2 regions of the Actinoplanes sp. NPDC051851 genome follow, and region 1 is predicted to be linked to the other one. Evidence: riboswitches for the same ligand, from Rfam matches in the RefSeq annotation. Region 1 holds a riboswitch; the other holds the start of a gene.
The links. Region 1 has a riboswitch for cyclic di-GMP ahead of AB0M08_RS03765 (Calx-beta domain-containing protein). Riboswitches for the same ligand answer to the same signal wherever they lie in the genome.
Positions count from the first base shown of each region.

Region 2: another riboswitch for cyclic di-GMP. It lies ahead of AB0M08_RS08520 (hypothetical protein); the one in region 1 lies ahead of AB0M08_RS03765 (Calx-beta domain-containing protein).

Region 1 covers NZ_JBFAYF010000002.1:293,060-307,394, reverse strand. Annotated here, with positions in the region: gene AB0M08_RS03800 (Uma2 family endonuclease) at 1-138, opposite strand, end outside; gene AB0M08_RS03795 (methyltransferase domain-containing protein) at 203-1,186, opposite strand; gene AB0M08_RS03790 (DUF1684 domain-containing protein) at 1,267-1,830, shown strand; gene AB0M08_RS03785 (sulfatase-like hydrolase/transferase) at 1,959-3,620, opposite strand; gene AB0M08_RS03780 (TetR/AcrR family transcriptional regulator) at 3,719-4,333, shown strand; gene AB0M08_RS03775 (ABC transporter ATP-binding protein) at 4,327-6,063, shown strand; gene AB0M08_RS03770 (ABC transporter ATP-binding protein) at 6,165-8,084, shown strand; gene AB0M08_RS03765 (Calx-beta domain-containing protein) at 8,158-11,256, opposite strand; cyclic di-GMP riboswitch class I at 11,339-11,417, opposite strand; gene phoA (alkaline phosphatase) at 11,695-13,053, shown strand; gene AB0M08_RS03755 (response regulator transcription factor) at 13,056-13,673, opposite strand; gene AB0M08_RS03750 (sensor histidine kinase) at 13,670-14,335, opposite strand, start outside.
Region 2 covers NZ_JBFAYF010000006.1:77,046-91,380, reverse strand. Annotated here, with positions in the region: gene AB0M08_RS08550 (ATP/GTP-binding protein) at 1-601, opposite strand, end outside; gene AB0M08_RS08545 (DUF742 domain-containing protein) at 582-944, opposite strand; gene AB0M08_RS08540 (roadblock/LC7 domain-containing protein) at 990-1,397, opposite strand; gene AB0M08_RS08535 (nitrate- and nitrite sensing domain-containing protein) at 1,394-4,306, opposite strand; gene AB0M08_RS08530 (hypothetical protein) at 4,923-6,377, shown strand; gene AB0M08_RS08525 (ribonuclease domain-containing protein) at 6,492-6,932, shown strand; cyclic di-GMP riboswitch class I at 7,157-7,235, shown strand; gene AB0M08_RS08520 (hypothetical protein) at 7,262-7,687, shown strand; gene AB0M08_RS08515 (DUF5305 family protein) at 7,779-11,009, shown strand; gene thiC (phosphomethylpyrimidine synthase ThiC) at 10,988-12,505, opposite strand; gene thiD (bifunctional hydroxymethylpyrimidine kinase/phosphomethylpyrimidine kinase) at 12,575-13,339, opposite strand; gene AB0M08_RS08500 (thiamine phosphate synthase) at 13,336-14,073, opposite strand; gene AB0M08_RS08495 (thiazole synthase) at 14,067-14,335, opposite strand, start outside.

The DNA.
Region 1 (14,335 bases):
CCGTTGGTGCCGTTTGCTCGCTGCCGGGCTCACCCACAACGTCCCATCAACGAGTTCGACACGGTCGCCCGTCTCGCCGAGTGCAAGGTAGTCGGACTCGGTCCACGGGCCGATGTGGCCGGTTACGGCGACGCTCATCGGAGAACCCACCTCCCCTTGCGGTTGGGACGACTCTTTCATGCCCCTCCCGCTAGTTAACTGCCTAGATACGGGTGGCGAGGGCCAGGAAGCGGGCCGGGGTGTCCTCGTAGCCGTCCAGCTTCCAGCCGGAAGCGGACAGTGAAACGGTGAGCTGGTCCTCGTCCAAGGGCTCGCCGGGGCGCAGGGCGCGGCCGTGCCGGGCCGCCAGCTGGGCGCGGCCGATCGGGTGGAAGATGGCCAGGCGGCCGCCGGGACGGGTCACGCGGGCCAGCTCGGTCAGGCCCGCGAGAGGGTCCGGGAGGTGGTGGACCAGGCCCGCGGCGAAGATGACGTCGGCCGCGGCGGTGGCGAGCGGCAGGCGGCGGGCGTCGGCCAGCAGGAGGGTGGCGCAGGTGCCGCGGCCGGCGCGGTGGGCCTCGGTCAGCATCGCCGGGGTGAAGTCCAGGCCCAGGGCGCGGCCGGACGGGCCGACGGCGGCGGACAGGGCCGGGAGGGCGCGGCCGGTGCCGCAGCCGACGTCGACGGCGATGTCGCCGGGGCGGACACCGGCCAGGCGCACCGCCTCGGTGTAGGCCGGGAGGTCGTCGCCGAACTTCGTGTCCCAGGTGGCGGCCTTGGCGGCGAAGAAGGCGCGGCTCTCGGAGAGGTACCACCAGTCGGCGGGGGCCAGGGACGGGTGGATGTGGCGGATCACCGGCCAGTCGGGGTCGCGGGTGTCGATCACGATCTGGGCCCGGCGCTCGCCGTCGCCCTCGGCGAAACGGTGACGGGGGCCGCCGCGGAGGTAGACCAGGACCTGGTCGGTGGCGGGCTCCAGGACGTTGAGTGCGGAGTCGAAACCGCCGGGGCCCGGACCGGTCAGGCCGAGCACGGCGTCGATGCTCCACGCGCGGGACGAGGCCGGGAAGGCGGCGGCCAGGCGGGAGGCGAAGGCCGCGGCGGCACCCGGGTCGCCGCCGTCGACGATCACCGTGAGGGGGGCGCGTGGCGCCAGGACCTCGGCGAGCAGGGCGGTCACTTCGGTGATGCGTTCCGGCACGCCCATCAGGATGCCGCCGGGGGTGTGACGTGCGCAACGTTTCACTCATGCGCGAGCGAGGGGGACGCTTGTCTAGCGTTCGAGGCATGGAAGCACTCGAACTGGCCGATTACCGGGCCCGCGTCGCGCGGATGTATCAGGACGCGACGGACCTGGAGGACTTCCGCAAGCGGCGGGATGAGCTGTTCGCGCGGCATCCGCAGGCGCCGGTCAAGGGCGGGCTGCGGTACTTCCCGGAGAACCCGGACGCGATCGTGGAGGCGCGGGTCAGGGCGGCGGAGGGGGAGCTCTCGATCGACACCGGCGGGCCGGACGGGGTGATCGCGTACCGGCGTACCGGGATCCTGGAGACGCCGTTCGGGGAGCTCACGCTCTGGTGGATCGCGGCCTACGGGGGTGGGCTCTTCCTGCCGGTGCAGGACACGACCTGCGGGGACGAGTCCTACGGCGGCGGGCGCTATCTCACCGACACCGTCAAGGGCACCCACGGGCGGGGTCTGGAATGGCTCGGCGGGGACCGGGTGAGGCTCGACTTCAACTACCTCTACAACCCCAGTTGCGCGTACGACGACCGCTGGGCGTGCCCGCTCGCGCCGCCGGAGAACAGGCTGGGCGTGCCGCTGCGGGCCGGGGAGCTCACGTACCGCTAGCCTGACCGAACCTGACCGGCCGGTTGGCGTGCGGCAACACGACAACCGGCCGGTTCTTCAGGCGGCGGAATCAGAGCGTGGCGAGCGGAGCCCGGCAGGCAAGGGCGGGAGCGCGGCGGGCGAAGGCGTCAGTGGGCCTCGCCGTCGGGACCGAAAGCGGTCAGGAACTTGTCGCGGAAGGTGTCCATCCGCCAGACCGGGGCGGCCGCGGCCGGCTGGATGCTGCTGGTCCAGCCCCAGGACGTGATCCGGTCCAGCACCTTCGGGTCCTTGGCGACGATGGTGATCGGCACGTCGTGGCTGGCGTTCTGGCCGACCACGACCGAGGCGGGCTGGTGGTCACCGAGGAAGACCATCACCAGGTTGTCGTCACCGTACTTGGCGACGTAGTCGACCAGGCTGTCCACCGAGTACGCGATCGAGCGGGCGTACTCGTGCTGGATCCGGGCGTCGTCCTGCCAGATCTTGGTGGACTTCTCGGCGCTCGCCACCATCGGGCCGTACACGCTGCCGTCGCCGAGCTGGTCCCAGTCGATCATGGTGGGGACCGGGGCCCACGGGGTGTGGCTGGAGGTCAGGGTGATCTCGGCGAGCAGGGAGCCGCGGCCGGTCCGGGCGTACTCGAACTTCTGGAACTGCGACATCACGTACTGGTCCGGCATGGTCGACCAGCTGAACGACGGGCCGTGGTAGTCCAGCGTGTGCGAGTCGTAGACCTGGTCGTAGCCGTAGAACTCGGCCTCGGGCCAGGCGTAGGTGACGCCGGGCTCGACGCCGACCGTACGGAAACCTGCGCTTTTAAATGCTTTTGTCAGGGTCATCCGGTCGGTGGCCATGAGACTCCGGTACCGCTGCTCGTTGTTGATCCAGAGGCCGGAGAGGAACGTCGAGTGGGCGAGCCAGCTGCCGCCGCCCGCGGTCGACGAGGTGAGCCAGCCGCTGCGGGCGGAGAACCCGGCGGCGGTGAGCTTCTTGTCGCCGGCGGCGAGCGCGGTGACCACCTGGGAGTTGAAGGCCGGGTTCTCGATCGCGTCCCGGCCGTAGCTCTCCACGAACGAGACCAGCACGTCGTTGCCGCGCAGCGCGGTGAGCACCTGGTCGGCGGGCCGGTCCCGGAACGCGTCGACCTGCACCTCGGCGGCGAACTTCCGCTTGTCGGCGAGGTCCTTGGGCAACGCGAGCGCGGTGTCCCGGGCCAGGTCGGCGGCGCTGTGCGCGGCGACCGGGATGCCACCGATCAGCTGGTAGCTCATCGCGAACAGGGCGATCCAGGCGGCACCGGCCGCGCCGAGCCCACCCCAGGCCCACCGGCGGTGACCGTTCGCCACCGTGGTCAGCCGGAGGAAGGCCCAGGTCATCCCGGCGATCAGGCCGACCGCGAGGAGGATCGCGCCGGCCGCGACGCCGATGGCCGAGGGCTTGCCGATCGAGTCGATCAGGAAGTTGAATCCGTCGTCGAAGAGCACCCAGTCGAGCACCGGGTCGAAGCGCCGGGCCAGCACCGCGAAGAACCCGATGTCGACCAGCTTGATCACGGTGAGCAGTCCGAGGATCATCCCGAGGCTCGCGGCGGCGATCGAGCGGATCCGGCGCCGGCGCGGCAGGAGCAGCAGGACGGCCCCGGCGATCAGTCCCTCGATCGGGAGACGGACGAGAGCGGTGTGCCAACTGTTGCCGGGCGGCAGCCGGGTGATCTGGTCGGGAACGACGAGGGCGAGGAAGACCAGAATCGCGGCGAATCCCGTGGTCAGATGACGGACGGACCGGCGTATCAGCTTGCGTGGGCTCACGTCATCTTCATACGCCAGGGCGACGCCGGGGGTTCGACCACGGGGGCATGACAAAAGTCAGTGGATGAGTGAGTGCTCGCTCATTTAGGGTGTGCGGTGTGGAACCCAGACGCAGACGAGTGCCGGCCATGGCGCCGGACGAGCGGCGGGCCGCCCTCATCGCGGCGACCATCCCGCTGCTGCACGAGCACGGCACCGAGGTGAGCACCCGGCAGATCGCCCACGCCGCCGGGGTCGCCGAGGGCACCATCTTCGGCGTCTTCGAGAGCAAGAGCGAGCTGGTCGTCTGCTCGGTGGTCAAGGCGCTCGACCCGCAGCCCACGCTGGACGCGCTCGCCGCCATCGACCCGGGCCTCCCACTGCGGGAACGGGTGGTGGCCGCGGCCGAGTTCGTCTACGCGCGGATGGCCGAGGGCGCCCAGTTGATGCACGCGGCCCGGCGCCTGATCTTCACCAACGAATCCACCCCGGAAGCGCGGGAACAGATGCACGCGACCCGGGGGCGGCTGCTGGAGGCGGTCACCGCGGTGATCGCCCCGGACGCCGCGCGGCTCCGGATCCCGCCGGACAAGGCGGCTCAGGTGCTGCTGCTCTACTGCGGCGCCAACACCTACGGCCCGTGGGGCGACGAGACCTTCAACGGCGCCTTCCTGGCCACACTCCTACTCGACGGCATCCTCATTCCTGATTCGGGGGAGCAAGCGAAGTGTTGATCAAACTGCTTCGCGTGCATCTGCGCCCGTACTGGAAAGACATCTCTCTCGTGGTGCTCTTCCAGTTCCTGCAGACGCTCGCGACGCTCTATCTGCCGACGTTGAACGCCGACATCATCGACAACGGCGTGATCAAGGGCGACACCGGCTACGTGCTCCAGGTCGGCGGCGGGATGCTCGGCATCACCGTGCTGCAGATCGCGGCGCAGATCGTGGCGGTCTACTTCGGCGCGAGGACGGCCATGGCGGTCGGGCGCGACGTCCGTACCGCGATCTTCTCCCGGGTGCAGACCTTCTCCGCCCGGGAGGTGGGCCAGTTCGGCGCGCCCTCGCTGATCACCCGGACCACCAACGACGTGCAGCAGGTCCAGATGCTGGTGCTGCTCACGTTCACGCTGATGGTCTCGGCGCCGATCATGTGCGTCGGCGGCATCGTGCTGGCGCTGCGCCAGGACGTGCCGCTCAGCTCACTGCTGCTGGTGGTCATCCCGGTGCTGATCGCCGTGGTCGCCCTGATCATCACCCGGATGCGGCCGCTCTTCCGCCAGATGCAGGTCAAGATCGACCGGGTCAACCAGGTGATGCGCGAGCAGATCACCGGCATCCGGGTGATCCGGGCCTTCGTCCGGGACGAGCGCGAGCGGGCCCGCTACGGCGCCGCCAGCCAGGATCTCGCCGACGTCGCGCTGCGGGCCGGCAAGATCATGGCGTTCATGTTCCCGACCGTGATGATGCTGGTGAACCTCTCCAGCATCGCGGTGCTCTGGTTCGGCGGGCACCGGATCGACGCCGGCCACATGGAGGTCGGCGCGCTCACCGCGTTCCTCAGCTACCTGATGCAGATCCTGATGTCGATCATGATGGCCACCTTCATGTTCATCATGATTCCGCGGGCCGAGGTCTGCGCCGAGCGGATCCAGGAGATCGTCGACACCGAGTCCAGCGTGGTGCCGCCCGCGTCGCCGGTCACCGACGTGACCGTGCACGGCGAACTCGAGCTCCGGGACGTCAGCTTCCGCTATCCGGGTGCCGAGGCCGCGGTGCTCTCCGACGTACGCCTCGTCGCGCACCCGAGGCAGATCACGGCGATCATCGGGTCCACCGGCAGCGGCAAGACCACGCTGCTCAACCTGATCCCCCGGCTCTTCGACGCGAGCGAGGGCACCGTGCTGGTCGACGGCGTGAACGTCCGCGACCTCGACCCGGACCTGCTCTCCCGGATCATCGGGATCGTGCCGCAGCGGCCGTACCTGTTCAGCGGCACGATCGCGTCCAACCTGAAGTACGGCAACCCGGACGCCACCGACGAGGAGCTCTGGGAGGCGCTGGAGATCGCCCAGGCGAAGGAGTTCGTCGAGCGGATGGAGGGGCAGTTGGACGCCCCGATCGCGCAGGGCGGCACGAACGTCTCCGGTGGACAGCGGCAGCGGCTGGCGATCGCCCGCACGCTGGTGCACCGGCCGGAGATCTACCTCTTCGACGACTCGTTCTCGGCCCTCGACTACGCCACCGACGCGGCGCTGCGGGCGGCCCTGACCGAGCACGTCGCGGACGCCACGGTGGTCATCGTGGCCCAGCGCGTCAGCACCATCCGCGACGCGGACCGGATCGTGGTCCTGGATGACGGGAAGGTCGTCGGCACCGGCACGCACGACGAACTTATGGACTCCAACGAGACGTACCGGGAAATCGTACTGTCGCAATTGACGGAGCAGGAGGCCGCCGCATGACCGCGCCTGGAAGAGGCCCTGCTGGAAGAGGGCCCGGCGGGCCCGGCGCAGCCGGAGGCCGGCCGGGCGGACCGCCGATGGGTGGACCGCCGGCCGCGAGAATGATGATGGGAGCCGGTGGGCCGCCGGAGAAGCTGGAGGACTTCAAGGGGTCGCTCAAGCGGCTGCTCGGGCTGCTCAAGCCGTACCGGATCCTGGTCGGCGTGATCCTCGCCTTCGGCGTGGCGAGCGTCGCCCTCTCGGTGCTCGGGCCGCGACTGCTCGGCCACGCCACCGACGTGATCTTCAACGGCGTGGTGGGCCGGATGCTCGGCCAGTACCTGCCCGCCGGGACCAGCAAGGCGCAGGCCGTCGAGGCGCTGCGTGCCCAGGGGGAGACCGCGCAGGCCGACCTGGTCGCCGGGATGAACGACGTGGTCGTCGGGCAGGGCATCGACTTCGACAGCCTGATGCACGTGCTGGCCTGGGTGGTCGTGGTCTACGTCTTCGCCTGGATCTTCGGCGTCTTCCAGGGCCGGCTCACCGCCCGCGTGGTGCAGAGCGCCGTCTTCGACCTGCGCGCCCAGGTCGAGGCGAAGCTCTCCCGGCTGCCGCTGTCGTACTTCGACAAGCAGCCGCGCGGTGAGGTGCTCAGCCGCGCCACCAACGACACCGACAACATCGCGCAGACCCTGCAGCAGACGTTCGCGCAGCTCATCACGGCACTGCTGACGGTCGTCGGCGTACTCGGGATGATGTTCTGGATCTCTCCGCTGCTGGCGCTGATCGCGCTGGTCACCATCCCGGTGTCGTTCCTGCTCACCACCCGGATCGGCAAGCGGGCGCAGCCGCAGTTCGTCGCACAGTGGAAGACCACCGGCCAGCTCAACGGGCACATCGAGGAGATGTTCACCGGGCACACGCTGGTCAAGGTCTTCGGGCGGCAGCACGAGGCGGAGGCGACCTTCCACACCCACAACGAGAAGCTCTACGCCTCCAGCTTCCGCGCCCAGTTCATCTCCGGCCTGATCCAGCCGGCCATGATGTTCATCAGCAACGTCAACTACGTGCTGGTGGCGGTGGTCGGCGGCCTGCGGGTGGCGTCCGGCTCGCTGACCCTCGGCGAGGTGCAGGCGTTCATCCAGTACTCGCGCCAGTTCAGCCAGCCGCTCACCCAGGTGGCCAGCATGGCGAACCTGGTCCAGTCCGGGGTGGCCTCGGCCGAGCGGGTCTTCGCCCTGCTCGACGCGGAGGAGCAGACCCCGGACCCGGCGCCGGTCACCATGCCGGAGGTCCGCGGGCGGATCGCCTTCGAAGACGTCTCCTTCCGGTACGCCCCGGAGAAGCCGCTGATCGAGAACCTGTCGCTCAGCGTCGAGCCGGGACAGACCGTGGCCATCGTCGGGCCGACCGGGGCCGGCAAGACCACCCTGGTCAACCTGCTGATGCGGTTCTACGACGTGACCGGCGGGCGGATCACCCTGGACGGGGTGGACATCGCCACCATGCCGCGTGAGCAGCTGCGCGAGGAGATCGGCATGGTGCTCCAGGACACCTGGCTCTTCGGCGGCACCATCGCGGAGAACCTGGCGTACGGGGCCGACGACCACGATCAGGCGGCGATCCTGCGGGCCTCCGAGGCGGCGCACGTCGACGGCTTCGTCCGGATGCTGCCGGACGGGTACGAGACGACGATCGACGAGGAGGGCTCGAACGTCAGCGCCGGGCAGAAGCAGCTGATCACCATCGCCCGGGCGTTCCTCGCCGAGCCGAGCATCCTGATCCTCGACGAGGCGACCAGCTCGGTGGACACCCGTACCGAGGTGCTGATCCAGCGGGCGATGAACACGCTGCGCACCGGCCGGACCAGCTTCGTGATCGCGCACCGGCTCTCCACCATCCGGGACGCCGACGTGATCCTGGTGATGGAGAACGGCTCGATCGTCGAGCAGGGCACCCACGACGAGCTGATCGCGGCGGACGGGGCGTACGCGCGGCTCTACTCGGCCCAGTTCGCGCAGGCGGTGGCCGAGGTCGACTGACCTGGGCTTTTTCGGTCACAAAGAACGGGGGCGGCCATCCGGCCGCCCCCGTCTCGCTTACCTCAGCCGATCGTCACTTCTTGTCGACGGTGACCTTCTTGCTGTCGCTCCAGCCGTCGTTGATCCCGACGGCCGACTTGCCCTCGACCCAGGCCTTCAGGGTCCACGTGGAGCCGGCCGCGGCCGACGCGGTGGCCTTCCAGACACCGCTGCTGTTCGTGGTGCCCTTCCAGGTGGTCTTGACCCACTTCTTGCCGCTCAGCTTGTAGATCACCACGTCCGAGCCGGACAGCTTCGGGTCGGACGTGACCGTGAGGGTCACCTTGCCCTTGGCGTTGGACTCCGCCTTGAAGGCCGGGTCCTGGGTGATCTTGACGGTGATCTCCTTCGAGGGCACACCGTCGAGAGAGGTCTGGAAGCGGTAACCCGCCGTGGTCAGCGAGCGCTTGAACGAGTAGGCGCCGCTGCTGCCGGCCTTGGCCGTGGCCAGCCAGACCAGGGCCTTCTTGGTGGACGCGATCGGGGCACCCCAGAGCTGGACCTCACCGTTCGGCGGCACCTTGCCGCTGATCGTCGCGGTGCCGGGCCCGTCGATCGAGGCCGACGACGAGATGGTCGGCGCGGGGCCGTTCTCGGTGTCGTCCGACTCGATGGTGACCTTGCCGGTGTCCCGCTCGACCGTGGTCCCGGACGGTCCGGGCACGCCCAGCTTGATCCAGAAGGTCTCCGCGGACTCCTTCAGCTTGTCGTCAATGATCTTGACGCTTGCCATCGGCTTCTCGCCCGGCTTGACCTCCAGGGTGCCCTTGGCCGCGATGTAGTCCTGACCGGCCTTGGCCGTGCCGTCGACGGTCCACCACGGGATCATCAGGGTCTGGGTGGTGGAGGTGGCTGCGTTGGCCGGCAACCACTTCTCGTCGATCGGGACCTCGATGGAGCCCTCGTCCTCGTTGATCGACCCGTCCTGGATCGCCAGCGCCGGCGGCATGTCGTCCGCGTCGTCGATGATCTTGAAGGTACCGGTCGACGACTTGAAGCCGATCTTGGTGGTCTCGGTGGCCGTGATGGTGAACCACTCGAGCGGCTCGTCCACGTCGTCCGCGTTCAGGTAGACGTTCGCCAGGTTGGTGCTGCTGACGCTGTTGGCGTCCACCACCGTGCCGGTCTTGCCCGCCGGGACGGTGAAGTTCGCGATCTCCGGCGTCTCGAAGTCGACACCGGGCGTGGCCGGCGCCGAATCGGTGGCCTGGCTGCCGGTCTGCGGGCCGACGGAGAAGCCGAGCGTGTACGGGTCCTGTGCTACGCCGACGATCGTGCCGCCGACGCGGATCGAGCCGCCCTCGGCCACGCTGGACTCGTTGAACTTCATCCACGGCGGGGTGTCGTCGTTGGTGACGGTCAGCCGGGCCGTGTGCGTCTCACCGCTCGCCGGGGTGCTGTTGATCAGCGGGTTGGTACCGGAGAGCGCGACGGTGATGTCCTCGAACTCGTCCTTCTCGAAGACAGAGTCCCCGTTGACCATGATCTCGGCGTAGCCCACGGTGTGGCCGGCCGGAACGGTGACGGTGCCGCTGTTCCCGACCGTGCTGACGTCACCCATGCCCGGGGTGTCGGCCGAGTTGGTGCCGGCCGAGTCCAGCGTCGCGTTCTGCGTGTCCACGGTCGCGGTGAACGTGGTGTCCTGGTCGACCGGCGCGCTCAGGGTGACCGGGAACTTGACCATCTTGGACCCGGTGTTGCCCTCCATCACGCTCACGTTGGAGACCGAGAAGGTGGGCATGTCGCTGCTGTCTTCGTCGTCCTTGATGCGGAAGTACGTGGCGTTGTCCTCGCCGAGCGCGCTCTCCGCCACCGAGCCGTTCGGGCTGGTCAGCACCAGCTTGAAGTACTCGCCGTTGACCGCGCTGTTCGGCGGGTTCGCCTGGCCCATCTCACCGGGCTCGTACAGCGTGTCACCGATGATCGGCACCGGGATCGTGGCGGTACGGGTACCGGCCGGGATGGTGAGGCTGCCGGCGACCCCCTTGTAGTCCTTGCCATTGGTGGCCAGGTAGTTCTCGCCGTCCGTCGGGTGGTTGTCACCCGGCAGGAAGTCGTAGTTCAGCCGGACCGGGATCGTCGACGTGTTGGTCCCGGTGAGCCGGACGTTGATGGTGAACTTCTTCTCCCCGACGTCGCCCTCGGGGTCGAAGATGTAGTTCGACGTGGTGTTGTCGTCGGCGATCGCGTCGACCGAGAGCTTCACGCCCGGCGCGGTCTCGTTGTCCTTGATCTTGCCGAGGCCCTTGGCCGGGTCGCCGAGGTCGGCGTTGACCGGGGCGGCGATGCTCAGCCACATCTTCTCGGGGCTGGCCTCGACATCCGTGTCGTCGGTCGTGTTGACCAGGACGATGCCGGCCTCAGAACCCGCCGGGATGGACACCTTCGACTTGGTCAGCGCGGTGTAGTCGGAACCCGCGGTCGCACCGTAATCGTCACCCTGAGTGGCACCGTTCGCGGTGCTCGCCTCGACCGTGACGATCTTCTCCGACGCCCCGGAGAGGGTCAGCGGGAAGACCAGGTCGTCGCCCTCGGTCACGGTTCCCGCGTCGCCGACCGTCACCTTAGGGGTGGGCTCGTCGTCCGCGATGTAGACCTTGGTGCTCGCCGCGCTGGTCGACACCGGCATGAGGGCGGTGGCCGCGCCAGTCGGGTCGAGAACCGCACTGGCGACGCCGACCGTGAAGAACTGTGACGGGTCCTCGTCGAGTTTGTCGTCGTAGATGAGGATCGTCTTGGTCGCGCTGGACTGGCCCGATTTGATGGTGATCTGGTCGCTCTCGGGGTTGTCCGTGGTGGCATCCGTCGAGGTGATCAGCGAGTCGTAGTCGCGGGTCTCGTCACCACTGGTGATCAGAGCACCCTTCGCGGTGTCCGCGGTGCCGTTGTTGGCCAGGGTGACGAGGACGTCCGCGGTCGCCGGCGACGTCAGGGTGACCGTGACCGTGGCCGAGGCCCGCGTGACCGTCTGGGTGTTGCCGGTGCCGGTGGTGACCTGGGTCTCGACGATCGGGGTCGAGCTCGTGGTGATCGCGTACGTCGGATCGACCAGGGCGTAGGCCGGTGAGCTGACCAGCACCACGGGCGCGAGGCCGATCGCGCCGGCGACCGCCGCCGACAGGATCGTTCGCACCGATTTCGGGCCGCGCAGGGCAAACGGCACCAGACCGCCTGAATCTGCGCGACGATTGTGATAGTGCATTCCTTCTGTCTCCTTCGGCGGCTGGGCAACCTCCGGCGGGGAGGCCCCTGGCTTTGCGTCCCCGCCTCGCGACGGGTTTGCCTGTTCGGGTACCGCATCTGGGCGGTCGGGGGGTGCCGGAAAACGGCCCCTCAGCTGCGCCAACGCCGGATGTGAAGATCCGTCGTGAGGCCGCGCCTTCCGTAATCTAACCGGCGTACTGCACGCTTACCGGCGGAATGCGTTTTTCAGGCTAAATCCCCCGCGAAACCCAGACAGTGAAGGTCTTCACTGACGAGTTCGCCCAGCGGGCACCGGACGGCAACCTTCCGGACGTCCGGGACTGATGGCCTGGGGCTTCACGTCGGACACATATCGGAGTGCGCATCCATGAATGCATTGCGTTCCACGCGCCGGCGGGTGGCCCTGGCTGCCGCCGCCGTCGCGGTCGTCGCCGTACCGTCGGTCGCCGTAGCCGGTGACGCGCACCAGGACCGGACCCGGGCCGCCGCGCAGGCGATCAAGGGCGGATCGGCCCGCAACGTCATCCTGCTGATCGGGGACGGCATGGGCGACAGCGAGATCACCATCGCCCGCAACTACCAGGTCGGCGCGAACGGCCGCCTGGCGATGGACACCCTGCCACTGACCGGCGCGTACACCACGTACGCGGTCCAGCAGGACGACCCATCGAAGCCGGAGTACGTGACCGACTCGGCCGCCTCCGGGACCGGCTGGGCGACCGGCAACAAGACCTACAACGGCGCGATCTCGGTACTGCCCAGCGGGAAGTCCGTGCCGACCATCCTGGAGCTGGCGAAGAAGGCCGGCTACCGGACCGGCGACGTCACCACCGCCGAACTGCAGGACGCCACGCCGGCCGTGCTCGGCTCGCACGTGGTCTCGCGCAACTGCAAGGGCCCGCAGTCGATGACCGACTGCGCCGTGAACGACAAGGTGAACGGCGGCGCCGGCTCGATCGCCGAGCAGCTCGTGCAGACGAGGCCGGACGTGCTGCTCGGCGGCGGTGCGCAGTACTTCGACCAGACCGTGCAGGCCGGCGCGTACGCCGGGAAGACCGTGACCGACCAGGCGAAGGCGGCCGGCTACCAGGTCGTCACCGACGCCGCTGGTCTCGGCGCGGCGTCGGCGAGCAAGCCGATCCTGGGCGTGTTCGCCAAGAACAACATGGATCTGGAGTGGGTCGGCCCGACCCCGGCGAAGACCGGCACCACCGCGGCGAAGTGCGCCACCAATGCCGCGCGGACCGCCACCCAGCCGCACCTGGTGGAGATGGCGACCAAGGCGCTCGACGTGCTGGACAAGCAGACGAAGCACTCCAAGAAGGGCTTCTTCCTGCAGATCGAGGGCGCGTCGATCGACAAGCAGGACCACGCGGCCAACCCGTGCGGCCAGATCGGTGAGACCGTCGCGTTCGACGCCGCCGTGAAGAAGGCGCTCGCCTACCAGAAGTCGCACCCGGACACCCTGGTGGTGGTCACCGCCGACCACGGCCACACCAGCCAGATCGTGGAGACCACCACGCTCGGCTACACCGCCACGCTGATCACCGCCGACGACGCGGAGATGACCATCAGCTACGCGACCGCCGACATCACCGGCTCCCAGCAGCACACCGGCACCGAGGTCCGGATCGCCGCGGGCGGCCCGCAGGCCGCCAACGTCCTCGGCGTCACCAACCAGACCGACCTCTTCTACACCATGAAGCGCGCCCTGGCGATCAGGTAGCCCTACAGGATGCCGTGCCGCATCGCCGTGGTCACCGCGGCGGTGCGGTCGGCGACGTCCAGCTTGTTGAAGACCCGGAGCAGGTGCGTCTTCACGGTGGCCTCCGAGATGAAGAGGCGCTTGCCGATGTCGGCGTTGGTCAGGCCGGACGCGACCAGCGTGAGGACCTCGGTCTCGCGGGCCGAGAGCGACGGCGGTGCGGGCGCCCGCACCTGCCGGACCAGGGTCGAGGCGACGCTCGGGGCGAGCACGGTCTCGCCCCGGGCGGCGGCGCGCACCGCGTCGGCAAGCTCGGCCGGGGTGGCGTCCTTGAGCAGGTAGCCGCTGGCCCCGGCCTCGATGGCGCGCAGGATGTCCCGGTCGGACTCGTACGTGGTCAGCACCATCACCCGGATGCCGGGGTCGGCCGCGAGGATCCGGCCGGTCGCCTCGACGCCGTCGCCGCCGGGCATCCGGAGGTCCATCAGGACGATGTCGGGGCGCTCGGCGAGCGCGACCTCGACGCCCTCGGCGCCGGAGGAGGCCTCGCCGACCACGGTCAGGTCGGGCTCGGCGTCGAGCATGCCCTTGAGGCCCATCCGGACCACCGGGTGGTCGTCGACCAGCAGGATCCGGATCACAGGGGTACCTCCAGCTCGATCGTGGTCCCGGTGTCCGGGTCGCTGTGCACGGTCAGGGCGCCGCCCACCTGCTCGGCCCGGGACCGCATGCCGGGCAGGCCGAAACCGCCGGTCAGGCCTGCGTCGAAGCCACGGCCGTCGTCGCGGACCACGATCCGGACCGACTCCGGCGCGTACGCGAGCAGCACCGCGACCTCGTTCGCCGCCGCGTGCCGGCGGACGTTCGTCAGGGCCTCCTGGGTGGCGCGCAACAGCACCACCTCGACCGCGGTCGGCAGGTCACGCGGGGCGCCGGTGGTGCGGAAGGACGCGGGGACACCGGTCTCCTCGGCGAAGCGGGAGGCTTGCCGCCGTACCGAATCAAGCAATCCGGAGGCGAGCGCGGCGGGTGAGAGGGCCGCCACGATCGCGCGGCTCTCGGCCAGATTCTCCTTCGCGGTGCGGACCGCGAGCGCCAGGCGCTCGTCGCGCAACTCCGGATCGGCGGCCTGGACCAGCGTGATGATGCTGGTGAAGCCCTGGGCGAGGGTGTCGTGGATCTCGCCGGCCAGCCGGGTCCGCTCGGCCGCGACGCCCGCCTCGTGGGAGAGCCGGGCCACCTCGGCACGGCTCGCCGAGAGCTCCTCGATCAGCCGGGCCCGCTCGTTGCTCTGCTCGATCAC
Region 2 (14,335 bases), on a different contig from region 1:
TCGGGCCGGCCTCGTGCTCGGCGACCAGGGTGGCCATGGCGTGTTCGACGACGCCGATCAGGACCTCCTTGGCGGACTCCCGGTGCCGGGCGTCGCACATGACCAGCGGGACGTGTGGCGGGATCGCCAGTGCCTCGCGGACCTCGTGGGCCTCGTAACGGGGAGCGGTGTCGAAACAGTTCACGGCCACCAGGTACGGCAGGTGCCTGTTCTCGAAGTAGTCGAGCGGGGCGAACGCGTCGGTGAGACGGCGCGTGTCGACCAGCACGGCGGCACCGACGGCGCCGCGGATGAGTTCGTCCCACATGAACCAGAAGCGGGTCTGGCCCGGGGTGCCGAACAGGTAGAGGATCAGGTCGTCGGCCATGGTGATCCGGCCGAAGTCCATCGCCACGGTGGTGGAGCCCTTGGAGGGCACCTTGGAGGCGTCGTCGATGCCGGCGCCGGCGGTGGTCATCACCGCCTCGGTGGTCAGCGGCTCGATCTCGGAGACCGCCCCGACCAGCGTGGTCTTGCCCACGCCGAAGCCACCGGCCACCACGATCTTCGCCGAGACGATCTCCGGAGGCGACACCGCTCTCTCAGAGCTTGCGAAGTCCACTCAACACCCTTCCCAGCAAATCCATCCGCTCCGTGTAGCTCTGTCGGGGAGCGGCACTGTGCAACGCGAGTAATCCACCGGCCACCATGTCGGCGACGAGGACCCGGGCCACCCCGAGGGGCAGCCGGGTCAGGGCCGCCAACTCGGCGAGCGACTGGGCCTTCGGCTCACACAGCACGGCGATGCGGTATTTGTCATGTCCGGCGAAGCGGGCTTCCTGCACGGCCGCCGCGTTGGCGACCAGGACCGCTTCGATCGGTATCTCCCGGATGGGCTCGGTCCGGCCGCGGGTAACCGCGTACGGCCGCACCAGGCTTCCCCTGGGATCCTGCGGCTCTGTCATGTCGCGGTCACCTCAACTCCCACCGAGCTCGTCCGGGCCCGGCGTCTAATAGCCGACGGCTGCGCGTGGCGCCGGCGACAGTGCCGCACCCACGCGCTCCACCAAGAGGGCCATCTCGTAGCCGACCTGACCGACATCGCAGCTGCGAGCAGCCAGAACGGCCATGCATGAGCCGTCGCTGATGGACATCAGGAAAAGGTAACCGCTGTCCATTTCAATGATGGTCTGCTGCACCTGACCGGCATTGAACATCCGGGAAGCACCGTCGGTCAGGCTGACCACGCCGGAGGAGATCGCGGCGAGCTGGTCCGCCCGGTCCGCTGGCAGATCCCTCGTCTGGGCCAGCAGCAGGCCGTCGGCGGAGGTCGCGACGACGTGCGCGACGCCCGCGATGCTGTCGGCGAAGTTGTTGAGCAGCCAGCCCATGTCCTGCATGGTGGGAGGCCTGGTCACTTGTTGTTCTCCTTAGTGGCCTGGAATGCCGCGGCGCCGGACTCGGCGACGCCGTCCGTCCGCCCTCGCTGGACGCCACGGGTGTAGGCGGACAGCAGTCCGCGCACCTCGTCGGCGCTGCGACGGTTCTGTGCCCGGGGCGCGGGCTGCACGCCGCCGGGAACCAACTGTGCCTGAGGGACCCGCTTGGGCAGGCCAGACATCGTATTACCGGCGTCCCTCGGCGCGGCCGCGGCCATCGCGCGCGCCCACCCCTCGTCCGCCGCCGTACGCCATCTGTCCTCTGGGGACACTCGTGGCCTGGGAACGGTAGCAGCAGGGGGTGTCGATGTCGCGGGGGCCGGGTGGTGCGCCGAGGGGGGTGCGGAGATCGGCTGCATCGGGGTCGGCGGCGGAGCGTACCCCGCGGTCGGCATCCCGCCCTCCGGCCGGGTGGACGAGGCGGTCACCTCGAACCAGCTCTGCTGCATCTCGACCTGGATCGGCGCGCTCCAGCCGTTGCTCTGGGCGGGCTGAGCGTACCCGGCCGGCTGCGCCGCATAGGCGGGCTGTGCCGCCGGCTGCGCGTAAGCGGGCTGCGCGGCGGGCGGGGAGTACGCGGTCCGGGCGACCGGCTGCTGGTAGGCGGGCTGGGCGGCCGACTGGCTCTGCCAGGACGGCGCGGCCGGCTGCTCGTAGGCGGGCTGGGTGTAGGCCGGCTCGGTGTACGCGGGCCGCCCGTACCCGGGCTGCTCGTAGGACGGGGTGTGCCAGGCCGGCTGGGCGGCCGGGACGGCGGCCGGAGCCGGAGCCGGGGGCTCGGGCTGGGCGCCGTACCGGGCCGGCGGGGCCTCGGGTCCCGCGGTCGCCGACGCCGGCACCCGGGTGGGCAGCTTCGGACGGTCCGGGGTCGGGCGCAGGTCGAGGTCGTCCTCGGCGGCCGGCAGCTGCTGCATCCGCGGCAGGGCCGGGCTCTGCGAGGCGACCGCGCGGATCGGCGGGCGGTAGTCCGAGCCCGCGGAGAGCTGCGGTGTCGCGGGCGAACGGTTCCAGCCGGCGGAGCGCTGCGGCACCGCCGGGACGCCGGGCACCATGACGATGTCCGAGGGGAGGGTGACCTCGGCGATCGTCCCGCCCTCGCGGCCGGGCAGCACCCGCACCCGGATGCCGTGCCGGCTGGCGAGCCGGGCGATGACCGCGAAGCCCATCAGGCGGAACGTGGCCACGTCGACCTCGGTCGGCTCGGCCAGACGCCGGTTGATCATCTCCAGCTGGTCGGCGGAGATGCCCAGGCCGCGGTCCTCGATCTGGACCACCGCGTGGTGGCCGATCTGCCGGCCGGACGCCATCACCTGGGTGGTCGGCGGCGAGAAGTGGGTCGCGTTGTCGAAGAGCTCGGCGATCAGGCGGACCGTGTCGTTGACGGCGCCGGCCATCACCAGCACGTCGGTGTCGATCGACCCGAACTCGATCCGGTTGTACTGCTCCACCTCGGACTGGGCGGCGCGCAGCACGTCGATCAGCGGCGCGTCCTCGCGGCGCGGGGTGCCCACCTCGGCACCCGCCAGCACCAGCAGGTTCTCGTCGTTGCGGCGCATCCGGGTGGCCAGGTGGTCCAGGTCGAAGAGCTTCGCGAGCCGCTTCGGGTCCTCCTCGGTGCGCTCGATGCCGTCGAGCTCGCCGATCATCCGGTCGACCAGCGCCTGACTGCGCCGGGCGAGGCTGAGGAACATCGCGGAGACGCTGGTCCGGAGCGCGGCCTGCTCGGCGGCGACCCGGATGGCCTCCCGGTGCACCATGTTGAACGCCTCGGCCACCTGGCCGAACTCGTCCTTTCCGGTAAGCCGGATGGGATCCCGGGTCTCGGCGAGGATCCGCTCCACGCCACGGTCACCCAGGCTGTCGATGTCCTGCAGGCGGTGCACGGCCTCGGGCAGGTCGCGGTTGGCGACGGTGAGCGCGCCGTGCCGCAGGCGGCGGGCCGCGAGGTTCAGGTTGGCGGCCAGCGCCACCGCGAACGCGATGGTGGTCAGCAGCGCGAGGAGCACGACGGCGAACTCGATGGTGGCCCGGCGGCTCGCGCTGGCGGCGGCGTCCTCGGCGATCGCGACCGTCTGGTCCTCGAGGGTCCGCTCGGTGGTGCGCAGCAGGTCCAGCACGTCCTCGTACGCCTTGACGATGTCGTCGAGGCTGGCCTTGAGGTTGCCGGTCAGCCGGGTGTTCAGGCCGTCCGCGGTGGTCATCTTGGCGTCCGCGAGGATCGCCTCGACCATGCCGATCTGGTTCGTCGAGGCGAGCGTACGGAAGTCCGTGTACGCCGAGTCCCGGCTGGCCTTGGCGGCGGTCAGCTGCTGGTCACGGACCTGGGTGAACTCGCCGCTCACCCGCACCGAGTAGGCGATCGCCTCCTGCTGGGCCACCGAGTTCTCGATCCGGCTGAACGCGCCGAGCGAGCGGAGCGCGTCGGCGGCCGAGCCCGGGTCGGCGATCTGGCTGACCGCGTCCTCGAAGCCGGCGAGGCCGTTCAGCACGTCGCCGTACTGCTGGATGGCGCCGAAGACGGTGATGTCCTTGCGGCCGTTGACCTGGTTGCGGGTGTCGGTCAGGGTGGCGAGCTGCTCGTCGATCACCGAGAACTTGTCCATCACCCGGTCCGGCAGATCGGGCAGATCGGCCCGGTGCTCACGGAACGTCTGGATCTGCGCGTCGACCTCTTTGATCCGGTCCGCGTAGCCGCTCTCGTCCTTGCCGCGCGAGGCGAGGAACGCCGCGGCGGCCATCCGCTCGACCTGCACGAGGCGAGTGATGTTGGAGATGTCGGTACCGATTCTGGTCAGGTCGGCCACTCGGCTCGAATCCGACGCCGTTCCGCGTACCTCGATCAGCCGAACGGTTCCCAGCACCAGCACTGCGGCAAGTGGAATCACCATCAAACCGGCCAGCTTGGCGCGAATCCGCGCGTCTCGTAGTCGAGGCAAGAAACGGCGTCGCACAGCATGACCCGAGGATCCCGTGCTCACGACTTCTCCTTCGCGGTCGTCCCGCTCATATCGGCCGTCCAGCGGCCGTTTGACGACTGCGGTCCGGCCCCGTTCGGCGCACACAGCAGAAGCTGCGCCGGTTTTGGCACGGCGGCGATTTCACCAGAACGGGGGCGGGTTTGGGAAGCCTTGATCCTCCTGGAAAACAAGCAGGTTCCCTGGTGATAAGCGTGCGCGCGTACCTCGGCGACCCGATATATGGGGTTTGACGTGCACAAATGTCTCACCGAACGGGCCCCGGGCGGCGAACCACCATGTGGGAGAAAAGTCGCGGACCACGTTGTCGAAATTTCGGCATGGCGCGACGGACCCGCTGTCCGTGATCGCTCATCGTCCACTATGGAATCACGGTCCGCGAATGTCGCCTACGTCGCCCCGCAGTGACCCAGAGTGATCACCGTGAAAAGTGACATTCCTCGATCGAGGAAGATCAAGATTTTAGGACGCCTTAAGAAGCTGTCCGTGTACTGGCGTACCCCGCACCGCATTCCGTAACGTGCCCGGCATGGCAATTCGGAGCTGGGTGAAGCTGGTCGCCACCACCGCCACGGCAGCCGCGGTGGTCGGTGCGGGCCAACTCGGCATCGCGTACGGGCTCGGCATGGTACGGCTCGACCGGGCTCTCGACATCACAGCGCGTGATCAATGGACCGCACAATTGGCCTGGGTCGCCTGGATGACGATGACCGCGGCCGCCATCGGCGCGATCGTCGCCACCGGGATGCGCTCACGCTGGCTGCCCCGCCCGGTCAGCGCCGCCGGATCGATCGGCCTCGGCGTCACGGCCGGGCTCGGCTCCCTCGCGGTACTGCCGCTGACCATGCAGCCGGCCCGGTCCGCCGTGGTCGCCGGGGTGCAGCCGGTCTTCGTGATCGGCGCCGCCGCCGGCATCGGCGCCGCGGTGGGCATCTTCGCGGCCGCCGCGGCCGCGGCCAAGCCGGTCTTCCGGTGGAACCTGGCCGTGATGAGCGTGCTGACCTGGATCGTCGCCCTGGTCACCATCGGGCCCTCGCTGCTGCCCGGCCACACGGCCACCGCGGTACGCGTCGGCGTCCTGGAGGGCAGCCTGATCCCAGCCGCCGTCGCCGAGCACACGCCGTTCCTGACCATGCCGGTGCTCGCTCTGCTGGCCGGCCTGATCGTCGGCTGGATCGGCCGCGGCAAGGGCACGTCCACGCTGGCCGTCGCGTTCGCCGGGCTACCCGGCGCCGCGCTGCTCACCATGGCATACCTGATCGCCGGCCCGGCCCAGGACGCGGCCGGGTTCCAGCTCGACCCGTACTGGTCGGCGATGACCGCGGCCGGTGCCGGCGTGCTCGGCTCGGTGATCGCCGCGATCGTCCGCAGCGCCCCGGCCACCCCCGGCGCCAAGCCCGGCCACGACTCCCCGGCGAGCACCCCGGAGGGCCCGGCCGGCGACTCCCCGGCGAGCACCCCGCTGCCCCGCCGGGACGCCCCGGTGCAGTCGGCCATAGCGCAGGCCGCGGCCGCCGCCGCGCAGCGCCCCGAGGACCAGCTCCGGCCCTCCGACACCGGCGTCCTGCCCGCACCCGGTACGCCGAACAACCCGTTCAGCGGCGGCAGCGGCAGCCCGTTCCGGTCCGGAACGCCGTACCCCACCCAGCCCGAGGCCGCGCACACTCCCCCGCCGGTCGCGCCGCACACTCCGCCGCCCGCCGCCGAGCCTCGCTTCTCCGGTCAGCAGCCGCCCGCCGCTCCGCGCCGCGGACGGGGTGACACCACGGCCTTCAACGGCTTCACGACCGGCCAGCCGACCGGGCGGGCCGGCGCGATGACCGCCGAGCAGCCGCGCGTCACCGCAGCTCACGGCCCTGTCGTCGAGCCGACCTCGATCAGTGGCCCGTTCCCGCAGACGGCCGCCGCGGATGGTATGCGAGGCCGGGGACAATCGACGGAGACGGATTATGTCGATTGGGTCAACGGTCTCGGAAACGCGTAAAACATTCGTAAACACCGATGGAATGATGCCGCTGGGAGGTACCGCGGGGGCGGCGAAGCGTCGACGATGACCGATGTCCGGCCACATCCCTCGTTCACGTCGGGAGCACCGCACATGACCGTCGACCGGCTCGCCCCCCTGCCCCGCATCCGCCGACTCCTCCTCGGCCTCGCCCTGGTCTTCGCCCTCTCCGGCACCGCGCTCGTCGCACCCGCCGTGGTCGCGCCGACCGCCACCTCGGCCGCGCAGGCCGCCGTCTACTCCAGCTGCACGATCAGCACCTGCACGGCCGCACGGACGGCGTACACCGGGTGGGCCTCGCTCAGCTGGCCGCTCACCGCCGGGTGGTACTCCTGGCCGTACGGCCAGTACAACTACACCGGCGGTACGTTCCAGAACCGCGAGGGCCAGCTGCCCACCTCCACCTACAACGAGTACGACGTCTACTCCCGGGCCAAGGGCGCGTCGCGTGATGCGTACCGGATCGTGGTGGACCGGACCTCGAAGGTCGCCTACTTCACCCCCGACCACTACACGACGTTCTACAAGCTCTGACCCCCTCTCTGCGCGCATCTTCGCGGCGGCCGTCTCCCTGACGGCCGCCGCGCCTTTTCTCCCGTTTCGGGTACGCGTCCCGCACCCGTCCCGCACCCCTTTAGCACCTCAGGTGCGCTCAGGCCGGGGAATCTCGGGGCTCGCCGAAAAAACCCGGCCCGAACTTCTACCCCGCTGTGCGAGGTGACCGATGAAACAGCTGCCAGGGACAACGACCGTCCGCTCGGCGTGAAAGGCAAACCCGGCGCGAGCCGGGGACGCAAAGCCGACAGGGCCCCAGAGGGGGCCGGCTGGGCTGCTTCCACCGAACGAACAAGAGGAGACTCCTTATGCGCAGCATGCTTCAGCTCGTCGGCGGCGTCGCCGTAGCTGGCGCGGTCGCCGCTGGCAGCACCGCCTTCACCGCCTCCAACGGCCTGACCAACGGCGCGGGCACTACGCAGTTCATCGGGGGCACGGTGTCGCAGACGGTCACCGGCGCCAGCCTCAGCGCGGTCACCTACGCCTTCAACGACGCCACGAAGACCCAGATCACCGGCGTCACCCTGACCTTTACCGACAGCGCGGCGAACGGCAAAGCCGTCACGCTGACGCCGACCGGCACCGGCTACGGCTCCGCCTCGGCCGACCAGTTCTACTGCCCGACGGTCTCCGGCACCTCGGTCACCTGCATCACCGCGCTCACCTCGGATGGCACCCACGCCGCGGCGAGTTACTACACCGGCCTGACCAGCATGCAGATCCAGGTCGCCTAACCTGCCGTAGAACCCTCTCCCGGGCTGGCATGCTGCTGAAAGTCACGCCAGTCCGGGAGACCCCATCCGATCAGGCACCCGCAATCTCCTCATGGCCGCCATCATCGCGATGGCGGCCATCGGTGCTTGGGCCATCGGCACCCACCGCGTGTCATACGTCGTCACTCACGGCGTCAGCATGCAACCCCTGTACCACGCCGACGATCTTGTCTTCGTCGTGAAAGCCGATTCCTACCAAGTCGGTCAGATCGCCGCATACCATGGGTCCGGGAGCGAGGCAGAGGTACTTCACCGCATCATCGGCGGTGACGGCGAGACCGGCTTCGTCTTCAAGGGAGACAACAACCCGGAGATCGACGGCGGCAAGGTCACCGAGGACCGGATGATCGGGCGAGCCGTCCTGCACGTCCCCAAAGGAGGCGTCTGGCTCCGGCCGATGCTCAGTCCCACCGGTCTGGGCATGATCAGTTTCCTGTTCATCAGCGGTGGAGCGGCCACGGCCAAAACCCGCAGGGACATCCCGCGCGGCCGCCTCAAGAAGAGAGTGACTGGCATGTCCGGCCAAGGCGGCTCCTGGGCGGCGGCCACGGCCATCTTCAAGGCCGTCAGCCGTCTCCATCCTTTCTTCCGGCTCCTCGCCGCCGTGGTGGTGCTCGCCGCCGCCGGTGGACTCCTGCTCGGAGTCCTCGGGTGGATGCGGCCCACCACCGAGACGTCCGCCAGCGCCACCAGTGCCGGGGAAACGATGACGTTCTCCTACTCGGCCGAGGTGCAGCGATCCGCCGCCTACGACGGAACGGTGGCCTACTCGCCGGATCCGATCTACCGCAAACTCGCCGACTTCGTCACCCTGCAGCTCAGCTACGAGGGAGAACCCGGCCGGATCGGCGTCACCGCCCGGCTCTCCACACAGAGCAGCGGGTGGCACTCCACAGTCCAGTTGTCCCAGCCGAAACAGTTCACCGCCGAACGCTACGTCGACTCCGTGACGCTCGACCTCAACGGCCTCGAGGATCAGGTCAACGAGGCCGGAAGCGCGATCGGAGCCAATCTGGGATCGCTGATCATCGCGGTGACCGCCGACATCCAGCACGACGACGGCACCACCTTCGCGCCGAAACTCACGCTCGGACTCGACTCGATCCAACTCGGGCTCACCGGTGACTCCAGCAGCCTGGTGGTCAGTGAGTCCGGGACGACGAGCGGGGGTGGGACCGTACCGCGGCAGATCAGCGTGCTGGGGCGGGATCTGATGACGGCGGGGCAGGCGCGGAAGTACTCCGTCTACCTGCTGCTGGTGGCGATCGCCGGGGCCGTGGCGATCGCGATGACAGCGCTGCGGAGGGTTCCGCTGCAGACCAGGTCACAGATCCAGCGGCGGTACGGCCATCTCCTGGTGCCGGTCGAGCCGATGGCGAGTCCGCCGGGGAAGCCGGTGGTCACGGTCGACACGTTCCCGGCGCTGGTGAAGCTGGCCGAGAAGTACGGGCAGATGATCCTCACCTGGACCCGGCCGGACGGCTCCGACGACTTCGTGGTCCGCGACGACGGGGTCACCTACCGCTTCCGGATCGTCCCGCCACGGCCGCAGCCACCGAAGCCCCCGCTCCCGAGCATCCCGCACCCGAACCGCCGCGCCCAGAGATCCGCTGCCCTCGGCATAGCCTCAGTGATCACCCCTCGCCCCACCTCCACTTCCAGCACCAGCGGGCGCGGAACAGTGTCCGGGACCGGGACCAGCTCCGCAGCCGACGCCGGACCCGAGTCCATTCCTGCGACCGGCGAGCCCACAGAGACCACCGGGGCCACAGCGACTAAAGAGGACACAACCTCCGATAGCACCGCCCAGACCGAAACGGCCAAGCCGGAACCCACTCGGAAGGCCACCACCACCGCGCGCAAGTCACCTGGCCGTCGCCCGTCCAGCCGCAAACCGGCCGCAACCCCAGCCCCAACTCCCGCCTCACCTCCGGCGGCTCCGGCGGCTCCGGCGGCTCCGGCGGCTCCGGCGGCTCCGGCGGCTCCGGCGGCTCCGGCGGCTCCGGCGGCTCCGGCGGCTCCGGCGGCGAGCATGGCGGAGAAGGTCGCGGAACCGGAAACCCTTCATTGGGCGGCTAACCCGTGGCCGCGCACTCCGCTGAGCCACGACGAACCCGGGTCGGCACACCACGCGGGAGAAGAGGCCGTCGAGGAGAAGGCGACTGAGGACGCGACGGCTCCGGAACAGGCCCCGCAGGAACAGGCTGGGCGGGATCTGAGTGTTCGGGGGCGGGTGGAACCGGAGACGCCTGACTGGGGCGCTCAGCCGTGGCCGGGTAGGTCGGTGGGGACGGTGGCGGCTCCGGGCGTACCGGAAGAAGAGCAGGCTGCGGAAGACGCAGCGCAACCGGCGCGCAAGCGAGGGCCCCGCCGCAGTGCTCGGGCACGGCGTCCGGTTCAGCCCGCCACGGATGAGGCCGTGGGCAGCTCTACGCAGACGGCCGCGGGTGAGAGCGGGCCGACCACCGCGAAGCGGCCCGCGAGGAAGGCCCCGGCGAAGACCGCGTCCAAAGCCGCGCCTCGTGTGGCGCCCAAGGCCGCGCCCAAGGCTGAGTCCGACCCGCAACCCGCGTCGGCACCGACACCAGCGGAAGCCTCAGCGCAGACCCCGGCCGAAGCGCAGACCCCGGCCGAAGCACAAACCCCGGCCGAAGCGCAGGCCCCGGCACAGGCGCAGAGCAAAGCGCAGGCCGAAACGCAGGACGAAGCGCAAGGCGAAACGCAGGCCGGGGCGCAGGCGGAGAAGCAGGACGGAACGCCGATGCGAGCGTCGGGCGGAGTCCGGGCTCAGCAGCAGGCCGAGACTCCGGTGTGGGCGCAAGTGGAAGCTCTGATGGAGAAGCGGCCCGAGGCTTCGGAGCGGGCGCGGATCGAAGGGCTTGCGGAGGACCCGGCAGGAGCGGCGGGCGCGGTGCCGGAGTTGAGTGAAGAAGAGATTCGGGAGATGGCGGCGCGCCAAGAAGCGGAGCGGCTGGCGGCGGAAGAGCTCGCGGAGCGGAATCTGGCGCTGGAGAAGGAGATCAACGAGCAGGCGGAGCGGGACCAGGCCGCCGCTGACCAGGCCCGCCGGGAACGTGTGGCCCGGCGGACCGCTCAGCGTGACCCGGTCTACGACTTCATGCCGACGCAGCGGCCGACGCACGGAGCGACGTCAACCCAGACGACCGAGTCGACGCCGACCGGGACCACCGAGTCGACGCCGGACCAGACGACGTCAGCGTCGGCTCGGACGCCCGCGGAGACCGGTGGGGCCGAGCACGATCAGGACGAGATCGGCAGGTAGACGCGCCCGCCGGCGTCCACGAACTCCGTCGACTTCGCCTTCATGCCCGCCGCCCGCAGCTCGTGGCTGATCCTCATGGAGCAGAACTTCGGGCCGCACATCGAGCAGAAGTGTGCCGTCTTCGCCGGGGCCGCCGGCAGCGTCTCGTCGTGGTAGGCGCGCGCCGTCTCCGGGTCGAGGGCCAGCTCGAACTGGTCCTCCCAGCGGAAGTCGAACCGGGCCCGGGAGAGCGCGTCATCCCACTCCTGCGCGCCGGCGTGGCCCTTGGCCAGGTCGGCGGAGTGCGCAGCGATCTTGTACGCGATCATCCCGGCCTTGACGTCGTCCCGGTTCGGCAGGCCGAGGTGCTCCTTGGGCGTGACGTAGCAGAGCATCGCGGTGCCGAACATGCCGATCATCGCGGCGCCGATCGCGGAGGTGATGTGGTCGTAGGCCGGCGCGATGTCGGTGGCGAGCGGGCCGAGCGTGTAGAACGGCGCCCCGTCGCAGAGCTCGACCTGCAGGTCCACGTTCTCCTTGATCTTGTGCATCGGTACGTGGCCGGGGCCCTCGACCATCACCTGGACGTCGTACTCCCGGGCGATGTGGGTCAGCTCGCCCAGCGTCCGCAGCTCGGCGAACTGTGCCTCGTCGTTGGCGTCCGCGATCGAACCCGGCCGCAGGCCGTCGCCGAGCGAGAAGGTGATGTCGTACTCGCGGAAGATCTCGCAGAGCTCCCGGAAGTGCGTGTAGAGGAAGTTCTCCCGGTGCTCGGCGAGGCACCAGGCCGCCATGATCGAGCCGCCGCGGGAGACGATCCCGGTCACCCGCTCGGCGGCCAGCGGCACGTGCGCGAGCAGTACCCCGGCGTGGATCGTCATGTAGTCGACACCCTGCTCGGCCTGTTCAATAACGGTCTCCCGGAACAACTCCCAGGACAGTCGAAGCGGGTCGCCGTTGACCTTCTCGAGCGCCTGATAGATCGGCACGGTGCCGATCGGCACTGGTGAGTTCCGGACAATGGACTCGCGGGTCTCGTGGATTCGCGGGCCGGTCGACAGGTCCATCACGGTGTCCGCGCCCCACCGGGTGGCCCAGGTCAGCTTCTCCACCTCCTCGTCGATCGAGGAGGTCACCGCCGAGGTGCCGATGTTCGCGTTGACCTTCACCAGGAACCGCGAACCGATGACCATCGGCTCGCTCTCCGGGTGGTTGCGGTTCACCGGCAGCACCGCGCGACCCGCCGCGATCTCGTCGCGCACCACCTCCGGCGCCACCCCCTCGCGCACCGCGACGAACTCCATCTCCGGTGTGATCTCACCGGCCCGCGCGGCAGCGAGCTGTGTCTTTCCGGTCCACCAGGGTGCGCGCAGCGGCGGCAGACCGACCGCCGGGTCGCTGCCGGGACCGGACGTGTCGTAGAGCCGGACCGGCGGCTCGTCGCCGGTCAGCACCACCTCGGTGAAGGGCACCCGGATCTCCGGACGGGAGCCTTCCACGTAGACCTTGCGCCTCATGATTCCTCCCAAATGATGATGAAAACGACGGCGCCGGGCAGCATTCGGCCCACACCGCGACTCGCCGGGCTAGAACTGCCAGAAGTGGTTCAGCGGTCCGGGCCCGGCGCCCAGCCGCCATTCGCTGCCGCCGCGCAGCGCACCCGCGACGTAGTCCTTCGCGGTCACGACGGCATCCGGGATCGTGTCGCCCAGGGCCAGCCGGACAGCGATCGCGGAGGAGAACGTGCAGCCCGAGCCGTGATTGTTCTCGGTCTTGACCGGTTCCCCGTGCAACTCGATCAACCGGCCCTCGCACCAGAGCACGTCGAGCGCGACCTCGCTGCCGGTGACCGCCACCGCGCGCGCCCCGCTCTGACCGATCTCGGCCGCGGCCTCGGCCATCTCCCCGGCCGTCTCGATCGCCCTCCCGACGAGGGCGCCGGCTTCGTGCCGGTTCGGTGTGAGGATCTCCGCGTACGCCGTGAGCCCCCGGACGACGTCGACGTCCCCGAGCCGGCTGCCCGCGGTCGCCACCAGCACCGGGTCGACGACGAGATTCGGCAGATCCGCCGCCCGTTCGGCGATCACCGTGACGATCGCCGGATCCCCGATCATGCCGACCTTGACCGCCGCCACGTCGAAATCGGAGAGCACCGCGTCCAGTTGCGCCGCCACGCTCTCCGCCGGAACGGGATGGATCCCGGTCACGCCGAGCGTGTTCTGCGCCGTGATCGCGGTGATCACGGAGACCCCGTAGACCCCCAGCGCCGCGAACGTCTTGAGATCCGCCTGAATCCCCGCTCCCCCGCCGGAGTCCGACCCGGCGATCGTCACCACCACCCGCGGCGTCACCCCACCCACCCCTCGGCGCCGGCCAGGAGGATCCCGTCGCCCTCCCGGCTGGCGCTCACGGGTGCCTCAGGCCCCGCCACACACCCCTGCGTACCAGCCAAGAGAGCGAGCGACAGGGCGCGGGCGACCAGGAACGGGTCGGGGGCACGCATGATGGCGCCGAGAACCGCGACGCCGGACGCGCCCGCGGCCACACACGCCCGGGCCCGCGCGGGGGTGTCGACGCCGCCCAGAGCAAGCCACGGGACCGGTGGGGACAGCGCGGCGGCGCCGGACGGGGTCAGGGCCGGGCCGTATCCGGGCTTCGTGAGCGTCGGATAGATCGGCGACAGGGTCACGTAGTCCACAGCGGAGAGAGGCTCACGGCCGTGCCAGGAGCGCCCGACCATCGACAGCCCGGCGGACCGCGGGCCGGCTGAGGACCGGGCGGGACGCGAGTCGGGCAGGGGGTCGGGCGGCACGGGCAGGGGGTCGGGCACGGGCAGGGGGTCGGCCGCGGACAGGTGCACCGCCGAGCCGCCGAGCGGGTCCGGTCCGGCCACGATGAGACGCCCCGGTGGCAGCAGGGTTCGCAGGCGGGCGGCGAGGGCGGCTCTCTCCCCGTACGGCAGATCGCGTTCCCTCAGGATGACCCACGCGACGCCGCCGCGGACCGCCGCCTCGACCACCGCCGGAAGCGGGCCGGCAGCGGACCGCCGGTCGGTGAGCAGCACGAGACCGAAAGGGGTCACCACACCGGAATCCCTTCGTCCGATGTGGACGCGATCGCGTGGTATCGGCGCGGGATGCGTCCGGCGGTGCGGGCGAGACGGCCCGCCGCGACCGCGTGCCGCATCGCCGCCGCCATCCCCGCCGGATCGTCCGACCGGGTGATCGCGCTGGCCACCAGCACCGCGTCGCAGCCCAGCTCCATCGCCAGGGCGGCGTCCGAGGCCGTGCCGATCCCCGCGTCGAGCACCACCGGCACGTCGACGCTCTGCCGGATCAGCTCGATGT